Regions from separate parts of the Streptomyces sp. NBC_01197 genome, predicted to be linked through region 2. Evidence: riboswitches for the same ligand, from Rfam matches in the RefSeq annotation. Region 2 holds a riboswitch; the other holds the start of a gene.
The links. A riboswitch is a leader RNA that binds a small molecule or an ion and turns the genes downstream of it on or off. The one in region 2 is predicted to bind cyclic di-AMP.
Positions count from the first base shown of each region.

Region 1: another riboswitch for cyclic di-AMP. It lies ahead of OG452_RS21410 (transglycosylase family protein); the one in region 2 lies ahead of OG452_RS18175 (M23 family metallopeptidase).

Region 1 covers NZ_CP108569.1:4,665,239-4,670,087, forward strand. Annotated here, with positions in the region: gene OG452_RS21400 (cytochrome P450 family protein) at 1-1,069, shown strand, start outside; gene OG452_RS21405 (transglycosylase family protein) at 1,206-2,270, shown strand; cyclic di-AMP (ydaO/yuaA leader) riboswitch at 2,528-2,715, shown strand; gene OG452_RS21410 (transglycosylase family protein) at 2,719-3,423, shown strand; gene eno (phosphopyruvate hydratase) at 3,748-4,849, shown strand, end outside.
Region 2 covers NZ_CP108569.1:3,983,663-3,988,511, reverse strand. Annotated here, with positions in the region: gene OG452_RS18180 (aldo/keto reductase) at 1-116, opposite strand, end outside; gene OG452_RS18175 (M23 family metallopeptidase) at 360-1,424, opposite strand; cyclic di-AMP (ydaO/yuaA leader) riboswitch at 1,436-1,576, opposite strand; gene OG452_RS18170 (PP2C family protein-serine/threonine phosphatase) at 1,802-3,031, opposite strand; tRNA gene OG452_RS18165 (tRNA-Met) at 3,132-3,205, opposite strand; gene OG452_RS18160 (hypothetical protein) at 3,420-3,779, shown strand; gene OG452_RS18155 (MerR family transcriptional regulator) at 3,912-4,247, opposite strand.

The DNA.
Region 1 (4,849 bases), 680 kb from region 2:
GCACGCCAAGGGCAAGACCGGCATTCCGGGCGAGCGCAAGGCGGAGCTGATGACGCATCTGCTGAACATCGACCCGCCGGACCACACCCGGCTGCGGCGTCTGGTCTCCAAGGCGTTCACCCCGCGCACCGTCGCGCTCTTCGCACCGCGCGTGCAGGAGCTGACGGACCAGCTGATCGACGCCTTCGTGGCGAGGAGCGCGGAGCGGGGCGAAGGGGAGGAGCAGGAGGCCGGGGGGCAGGCCGATCTCATCCATGACTTCGCCTTCCCGCTCCCCATCTACGCCATCTGCGACCTGCTCGGCGTCCCCCGCGAGGACCAGGACGACTTCCGTGACTGGGCGGGCATGATGATCCGTCACGGCGGCGGTCCGCGCGGCGGGGTCGCGCGGTCGGTCAAGAAGATGCGGAACTACCTCGCCGAACTCATCCACCGCAAGCGGGAGAGCCCCGGCGACGACCTCATCTCCGGGCTCATCAGGGCGAGCGACGACGGCGAGCACCTGACCGAGAACGAAGCGGCGGCGATGGCGTTCATCCTGCTCTTCGCCGGGTTCGAGACGACGGTCAACCTCATCGGCAACGGTATGTACGCGCTGCTCCGCAATCCGGACCAGCGCGAGCGTCTGGAGGCCTCGCTGGCGGCGGGGGAGAGCGACCTCCTCGCCACCGGTGTGGAGGAACTTCTGCGGTACGACGGGCCGGTGGAGCTGGCGACCTGGCGGTTCGCCACCGAGGCGCTGACCCTGGGCGGACAGGCCGTCTCGGAGGGCGATCCCGTACTGGTCGTGCTGGCCGCCGCCGACCGCGATCCGGAGCGCTTCGCCGAGCCCGACACACTCGACCTCTCACGCACCGACAACCAGCATCTGGGATACGGGCACGGCATCCACTACTGCCTCGGCGCGCCCCTCGCCCGGCTGGAGGCGCAGACCGCGCTAGCCACCCTGCTGCGCCGTCTGCCGGACCTGCGACTTGCGGTGGAACCTGGCGATTTGCGCTGGCGCGGTGGACTCATCATGCGGGGATTGCGCACGCTTCCGGTGGAGTTCGGTACGCCGTCGAACTGACGGGTTGTCGGATGCCCGGCTGACGGGGCGTCAAGGCTGTGACTTTCACGTGATCTCCGCTGCATCGACTTGTGACTGGTGTTCGAGTGCGGCTACGTTCACCCCTCGACTCATCCGTCACACGGAAGGCCACCGCATGCGCACCGGGAACGGTCGGCACCGCCGCCCCCGTCAGGCTCCAGCTCTTGTCGTAGCGGCAGGAGTCACGGGCTCGGCCATCGCCCTTCCGCTGCTGGCGTCGACCGGCGCCCACGCGGCTGACGCCACGACCTGGGACCGGGTGGCACTGTGTGAGAGCGGCGGCATCTGGAGTACCGACCTCGGCAACGGGCACTACGGCGGCCTCCAGTTCTCGCAGGCGACCTGGGACAAGTACGGCGGCGGGCAGTACGCGGCCCGCGCCGACCTGGCCAGCCGCTCCCAGCAGATAGCCGTCGCCCAGAAGGTGTACGCGGCCGAGGGCGCGGCTCCCTGGGCCAGTTGTGCGGCCATCGCCGGTCTGACCAAGGACGACGCCGACACGGCCCTGGTGGACCCGGGCGCCCCGGACACCGCGAGCCCCAGCCCCACGAAGGCGACCGGTTCCGCCGGGGACCCGCTGGGTGCGGACACGAGTGCGGACGGTTCGAAGCAGACGTCCTCCACGCAGGCGCCGTCCAAGCAGGCGAGTCCGAGCCCGTCGGATTCCCACTCCGGATCGTCGTCCTCATCATCGCCGTCATCTCCGGCATCTGACCCTTCATCGGACGCATCGGACTCTTCCCGCGATTCGGGTCATTCCGACACTCCGGATACTTCGGCCACTTCGGACTCCAGTGCATCCGCCGCGCCCGGCCCGTCGGATTCCGCGCCTCCAGCCCCTTCCGGCTCGGCGACATCCGACGGCCCTGATTCCGGGAATGCCCCGGCGCCCTCGGGGGCCGGCAAGCACCGGGGCGGTGAGGCCGCCGGCGACACCGGCGCGAGCCGTGACGAGACCGGCCGGCACGCTTCGCGCGGCGGGGAGACATCCCGAGAAGACGCCCGTACGGAGGGCAGCTACACGGTCCGCGCGGGTGACAACCTGTGGTCCATCGCGGAGGCGCACGATCTGCCCGGCGGATGGCCCGCGCTCTACGCGGCGAACCATCGGACCGTCGGAGGCGATCCGGACTTCATCGTTCCTGGCCAGAGCCTTGATCTCGACCGGAATCAGGGGTAGTTCGGGGTCGTATGTCCGCTTCTGTTCGAGTGAGACATGACTCTCGTCGGCTCGGCTGAATGACCAGACTGTCCGCCCGGCGCGCGCCGCCTCTCACCTGGGGAAACGGGTAACGCCGGGTCGTAAACCGGGAATTTGCTCCCCGATGTTCATCTTTGAATATCGGGGGGTCCTGTGATTACGGTCAGACCGCTCGCACCGCGGGCCTCTTCGATCGCCACGCCGAATCCTGCCATCGGTCGAAGGGAGACAGTTGACGCTAAGAAGCGCCGTAGGCAGGAGCGGGGGACCCAGGTAAGCCGCCGGGGCCGGCCGTCCGTTCAGAGTCAGAGAACGGCACGAACCGGGACCGGCTTGGGGTGAAGCTGTGCGCTAGGTCGCGCAGCCGGGCAACTCATTGGCCCGAACCCGACAGCTCACCTCGTAGGCGTCGGTGAGGAGATTCTTCATGCTGTTTTCCAGCAAGTCCAAGCACCGTCGCCCTTCGAAGGCCGTTCGCGTCGCCACGCTCGCCGGTGTTGCCGGTGCCGCCGTGGCCGTTCCGCTGATCGGGGCGACCTCGGCCTCCGCCGCTTCGGTCTCCACCTGGGACGCGGTCGCGCAGTGCGAGTCCGGTGGCAACTGGTCCACCAACACGGGAAACGGCTACTACGGCGGCCTCCAGTTCAACAACTCCAGCTGGGCTGCCGCCGGCGGTACGCAGTACGCCCCGCGCGCCGACCTCGCCACCAAGGGCCAGCAGATCGCCACCGCCGAGAAGCTTCTCGCCATGCAGGGCCCTGGCGCCTGGTCCTGCGCCGGTGCCGGCGGCCTGACCAGCGGCGGTCCGAGCCCGGACGTCTCCACCGGCTCGAACAGCGGCTCCTCCTCGTCGAGCGCCGGCCAGCAGAGCACCCACACCGACCAGCAGTCCGCTTCGCGCAGCGAGGCCCGCACCAGTGCGCCGGCCGCCCCGAAGCACGCCGCTCCCCGCCACGCCGCGCCGATCCAGAAGGGTGACGGCGAGTACAAGGTCAAGGCCGGCGACACCCTCTCCACGATCGCCAAGGCCGAGCACGTCTCCGGTGGCTGGAAGAAGGTCTACGACCTGAACAAGGACATCGTGAAGGACGCCAACCTGATCTTCCCCGGTCAGCAGCTCCACCTGAGCTGATATCAGCTCTCCGCAGCACCCCCGGCCCGGCGCGACTCCCCCGTACGCGCCGGGCCGGGGGTCTCTCCATCGGAGCCGACCGGACTGACCGGAGCCGACCGGACCGACCGGAGCCGCGTCCTGGTTCATCCCGCGACCCGGCCGGGGCAGGTCACTTGGTCACCGTCTGGTAGATTTGTTGACTTTCACACCGTCATACAAGCTTTTGGGCCCTTTTTCGTCCCACGGGCCGGGCGCCCTGCCGACTGATGACTCAGAGCCGGTTAGGCTCATGCCGCAAGGCCAAAGAGACCCTGCGCCCATAGCGTCACATCCCAGAAGGAGATGCTAGTGCCGTCCATCGACGTCGTCGTAGCCCGGGAAATCCTGGACTCCCGAGGCAACCCCACGGTCGAGGTCGAGGTCGGCCTCGACGACGGCAGCACGGGCCGTGCCGCCGTCCCGTCCGGCGCCTCCACCGGTGCGTTCGAGGCCATCGAGCTCCGCGACGGTGACCCCAACCGTTACCAGGGCAAGGGTGTCGAGAAGGCAGTCCTCGCCGTCATCGAGCAGATCGGGCCGGAGCTCGTCGGTTACGACGCCACCGAGCAGCGCCTGATCGACCAGGCGATGTTCGACCTGGACGCGACGGAGAACAAGGGCTCGCTCGGCGCCAACGCCATCCTCGGCGTCTCGCTCGCCGTGGCGCACGCCGCGTCCGAGGCTTCCGACCTCCCGCTCTTCCGTTACCTCGGCGGCCCGAACGCGCACCTGCTGCCCGTTCCGATGATGAACATCCTGAACGGCGGGTCGCACGCCGACTCCAACGTCGACATCCAGGAGTTCATGATCGCGCCGATCGGCGCCGAGTCCTTCTCGGAGGCGCTGCGCTGGGGCGCCGAGGTCTACCACACCCTCAAGAAGGTCCTGAAGACCAAGGGTCTGTCGACCGGTCTCGGCGACGAGGGCGGCTTCGCGCCGAACCTGGAGTCGAACCGCGCCGCCCTCGACCTCATCCTTGAGGCCATCAAGGAGGCCGGTTACGCGCCGGGCAAGGACATCGCGCTCGCGCTCGACGTCGCCGCCTCCGAGTTCTACAAGGACGGCAAGTACGAGTTCGAGGGCAAGTCCCGCTCGGCCGCCGAGATGACCGAGTACTACGAGGAGCTCGTCTCCGCGTACCCGCTCGTCTCCATCGAGGACCCGCTGTACGAGGACGACTGGGACGGCTGGAAGGTCATCACCGACAAGCTGGGCGCCAAGGTCCAGATCGTCGGCGACGACCTCTTCGTCACCAACCCGGAGCGTCTGGCCCGCGGCATCGAGGAGGGCTCCGCCAACGCCCTGCTCGTCAAGGTCAACCAGATCGGTTCGCTGACCGAGACCCTGGACGCCGTCGAGCTCGCGCAGCGCAACGGCTTCAAGTGCATGATGTCGCACCGCTCCG
Region 2 (4,849 bases):
GCGTCCAGCACCTTGAAGGACTGTTCTTCGTCGGCGCTCCACCCGAAGACGTTGCCACCGAGGGAGAGCGGGAAGACCTTGAGGTCGGAGGAGCCGAGTGCGCGCAGAGGAGTCATACGTCGGTCAACCCAGCGTCGGCCCGGCACTATTCCGCTGTTCAGCCGGACGGCCGTACGCGTGGGACGGACCGGGCGGGCCGGTGCCCGCATACGGCGAACCGGCAGCCCTGACGCCGGGGGGATGTGCCGTCAGGACCGCCGGGGTGCGGACGCCGTACATCGGCGGTACTCGCGGGGACCGAAAGCGGGTGCGGGAGTTCAGCCGCTCACGCCTTGGGGTTGCCGCTCACGCGTTGGGGTTTACGGGTTGAGGCCCTTGCCCTGGAGCCAGGTCATCGGGTCGACCGGGTCGCCCCCGCCCGGGCGGACCTCCAGGTGCACATGCGGTCCTGTGACGTTGCCGGTGGCTCCGACCCGGCCGATGACCTCGCCGGTGCTGACCTTCTGGCCGGCGCTGACGCCCAGCGAGGACTGGTGGCAGAACCACAACTCCGTACCGTCGTCGAGCGTGATGACCGTGCGGTAGCCGTACGCCCCCGCCCAGCCCGCCGACTTGACCGTCCCGCTGTGCACGGCCTTGATCGGGGTGCCGGTCGGGGCGGCGAAGTCGAGGCCGGTGTGGTGGCCCGACGACCACATCGAACCGCCGTCGTCGAACCGCGAGGTGAGGGTGTACGAGGAGACCGGGAGCGAGTAACTGGCCGCAAGCTTGGCGAGCCGCTCCTTCTCCGCCTTGGCCTTGGCCTCCGCCTCGGCCTTCTTCTTGGCCGCCTCCTCCTTGGCCGCAGCCTCGTCCTGCTTTTTCGCGGCCTCCGCCGACGCCTTCTCCGCAGCTGCCTTCTCGGCTGCCGCCTTGGCCTCGTCGTCGACCGCACCCTGCTGCTGCTCGGCCTGCTGGATGATCCGGGCACGGAGGGCCTCTCCCGCGTCCGCGCCGCCCTTGCCGGTGGCCGCCGCGGTGGTGAGCGCCGCGTCGGCGGCGCCCGTCTCCGTACCGCCGTGGCCCGACGAGCCGCCGTCGATGTCGGAGATCAGCGTCCCCACGCCGGGCAGCGACTCGGCATCCGGCAGCTTGTCCTTGACGGACTGCGGAAGGTCGGGGAGGGAGATCGCGACCGGCGGCTTGCTCTGGGCGCTGGCCATGCCGCCCGCGCCGACAGCCGCGATCACGCCGACGCCGAGGACCGTCGAACTGCGGGCGAGTCCGCCACGCTGCTTGGCGACGCGGTGTTTGCCACGGACCGAACGGAGGGAATCCTCAGTGGGGTTCCACTCGTCGAATGTGCCGCCGTCCTCACCGCCGAAACCGAGAGCATCGTCGTTCGGGAAGTAAAGCGTTTCGGGGGCAGGGTTGTTGGACGCCACGGAGGCGCACTCCTTTCCTTCCTTACCGCCTACCGGGTTAGCTGACGGGTTCGGAGCAGGAAGGTCTCCTACGGGCAGCCCTTGCGGAGAAGCCCGATTCACCCCAATTGATGGTTCCCCGGTTCCCTTGCGGGATTCGGCGCGTGCGCGCGGTGCCGCCTCTTGCGACGACTGGGACAACCGCGCTGCGTTATCGAACGTTAATAGACGCGAGGGCCGGATTCCAAGCTGTTCCGACTGATCGTTAACGGCTCTGGCCTGCACTTAACGGGTCATAAAGGGGCGCATTCGGGCGACTTGATCTCCCTTCGGGAGCCATCGTGAAACATCGGCTTCCTGATGGTGCGTCAACTGTTATGCGGAGGGGTGCGCTTCGACTACGCATCGTGTTGTTCCCGGTGGACGATCCCCACCGTCCTGCGCCGGTCCGGCTGCCCCAGGCCCGGGCGGCCCACCGCGAGCAGCGCCATGTCGTCCGTGGAGCGCCCGCCCGTGTGCCGTCGCACGTCGTCGGTCACCGCCGTCAGCAGCTCGTCGGGCCCCGAGAAGATCCGGCCGCGCAGCCGCTTCTGCGGCTCGTAGAAGGCCCCCTGCGCATTCCTCGCCTCGGACAGGCCGTCGGTGTAGAGCAGCAGCGTGGCCCCCGGCGGGAACTCCGTCTCGTCCGCCCGGTCCGGCCAGGCCGCCAGATCGGCCAGCCCCAGCGGCAGGGCGGGATCGGTCGGCCTGAGGACGTGGATACCCCCGTCCGCGTACAGCAGCAGCGGTTCGGGGTGACCCCGGTTGAGCAGCCGGATCCGGCCCTGGTCACCGCGCGGGATCTCGGCGAGCGCCGCCGTGGTGAACCCCTCGAAGGCGTCAAGTCCCTCCCGTCGTACGCCTTCACGGGTCAGCGCACGCTCCAGCCGCTGGGCGACCTGTTCGATCGTCACCTCCTGCTCGGCAGCTTCCCGGAAGGCCCCGATCACCACGGCCACCGCCTCGACGGCGCCGAGCCCCTTGCCCCGCACGTCACCCACCACCAGCCGGACCCCGTACGGGGTGTCCTGCACGGCGAAGAGATCGCCGCCGATGAAGGTGCCTGCCTGCGCCGCCTCGTACCGCGCCGCGATGTGCAGCCCGGCGATCCGTTCGGAAGGCACCGGCAGCACAGCACGCTGCGCGGTCTCCGCCACCACGCGCGCCGACGCGAGCTCTTCGCCACTGACCCGGATGACGCGGTTGATGACGAGGGCGACGACCGACAGCGTCACGACGGTGATGAGCTCCGTGATCGCCGAGGCCTTGGCCGAGGTGTCGTCGTAGCCATGCAGCCCCACGACGGCCAGCACCGCGACGATCCCCGTGAGCAGCGTGGCCCGGTACGAGAAGAGCGGGGCGGCGATCACCGGCGCGGCGACGAAGAACGGGGCAGCCGTGAACGCGGCCGGCGTCAGCTGGTCGAAGACCACACCGCCCACGATCAGCACGGCGGGCAGCACCCGGACGAACCTACGCGCCCAGCCCGAGTCCTCTCGCTGCCCCACCAGTACCCTCCTGCCCGGTCCACAAAGCGGCGGACGGTACCGCGCCCCACCAGGCTGGCCGCACCCGCGCCGGTCTGCGATTCGGCGTCGGCCAAGTGGGGGAAGCGGGGACCGGCCGGGCGGCAGCGGTGAGAAACGACCGAAGGCCCAGCACGTGATGTGCTGGGCCTTCGATCCTGAGTAGCGGGGACAGGATTTGAACCTGCGACCTCTGGGTTATGAGCCCAGCGAGCTACCGAGCTGCTCCACCCCGCGTCGGTAAACCCAACTCTACGCCATGCGCGAGGGTGGTTCTGACCATTACGGGAAGGGGCCGGCCGGACCGCCGAGACGCACCGCAGGACGCACCGCAGGACGGGCACCAGGCCTTCGGGCGCATGGACCTGGCCGGAGAGCTCCACTTCTTGCTTCCTCCATGGAGCACCACCGCTTGAGCCGACCGGACGGCCGGTGATTAAAATCGTCTCTCATGTCGAAGCCTGACGAACTGCTTGTTGAGGTCGCCGCCCTGGTGGAGTCCGGGGCCAGCAATCAGATGTCTCTGACCGTGGTCGCCGGTGGTGCAGTCATCACCGGTCGGCTGGCTCCCGAAGCCGTCTGGAGGCAGCGGGTGTCGGAGGTCCTGGCGGACTCGGCCCGCCTGAGTGATTTCTCCGCTGTGTTCACCGCTGCCCCGCGCGAGGAGGGGCCGCCCACGCATCTGCACTTCCATGTGGCGCGGATTCTGCAGGGCACGGTGGGGATCCCCGAGACGGGCGGAATGTACCGCGTGGCGATCGAGGACGTCAGCGGCTGGACCATCGGCGACTTCAGCTACTCCGACCACTGACACGGTCGCGGCGAGAGCCCCTCACCGCTGTTTTGATGGCGGCTCTCGCCTGCGCGCCGGTCAGGCTCATGGGAAAAGACCCGCCCGCCCCGGCCCTCGGGGCCTGCCAGTATCCCCGGCGGGCCCGCCGCCTCACCCCACGGGCGGTTCCGTCGATTCGGCGGCGCGGCGATATTTCTCGTTGATGCGTTGGGCTTCTTCGAGCTGGTCCTCAAGGACGACGATGCGGCAGGCGGCCTCGATGGGTGTGCCCTGGTCGACGAGTTCCCGGGCGCGGGCGGCGATGCGCAGCTGGTAGCGGGAGTAGCGGCGGTGGCCGCCCTCGGAACGCAGCGGGGTGATGAGGCGGGCTTCGCCGATGGCGCGGAGGAAGCCCTGCGTGGTGCCGAGCATTTCGGCGGCCCGGCCCATGGTGTAGGCGGGGTAGTCGTCGTCGTCGAGACGGCCGAACGAGTCGTCTGCTGTCATTTCACCTCTCTGTGGAACGCGTTGAGGGGCCCGGATGCCATCTGGCACCCGGGCCCCGAAGGAACTGCTACACCATCTGCCGACTCTCGTACTGCGTCGGCGTTCTGTTTCCGCGTGCACGCCCGGGAGAGGGCGTGGATTGCGGGGATCGCGGTTGCTTGACCGGAGACCACCTCACTAACGATGTCCTGCGGTACCCGGGCTCGACACTCCGCCCGGGCGATCCTGATGGCGCCTGGCTCCTCCGTTCTTCCCTCTGGGATCACTCACTTACCTACTGCTGGTACTAACTGCTCCGCGGCCTACGGCAGCGCCACTCTTCGGCAGCCAGCCCCGTCGCCCGTCCTGCGTCTGCTCTGGCTTGGAACCCCACTGCCGAACCTCCCGGCACGCGCGTCCGCAGCCGACGCCTTTACCGAGGTGCTACTGACAAACACACTGCTGATCCTGCGAACTGCACCTTGCCGTACTGCTCACGGCGGCCCCTGATCACTGCGGGCCACCCGGTCCGGTCGTCAGCCCCGTCGCCATCCTGCAACTGCTCCGGCTTCGGAACTCCACCACCGCACCGTCGTGCGAACTGCCTTCACTGCGCGTACCAC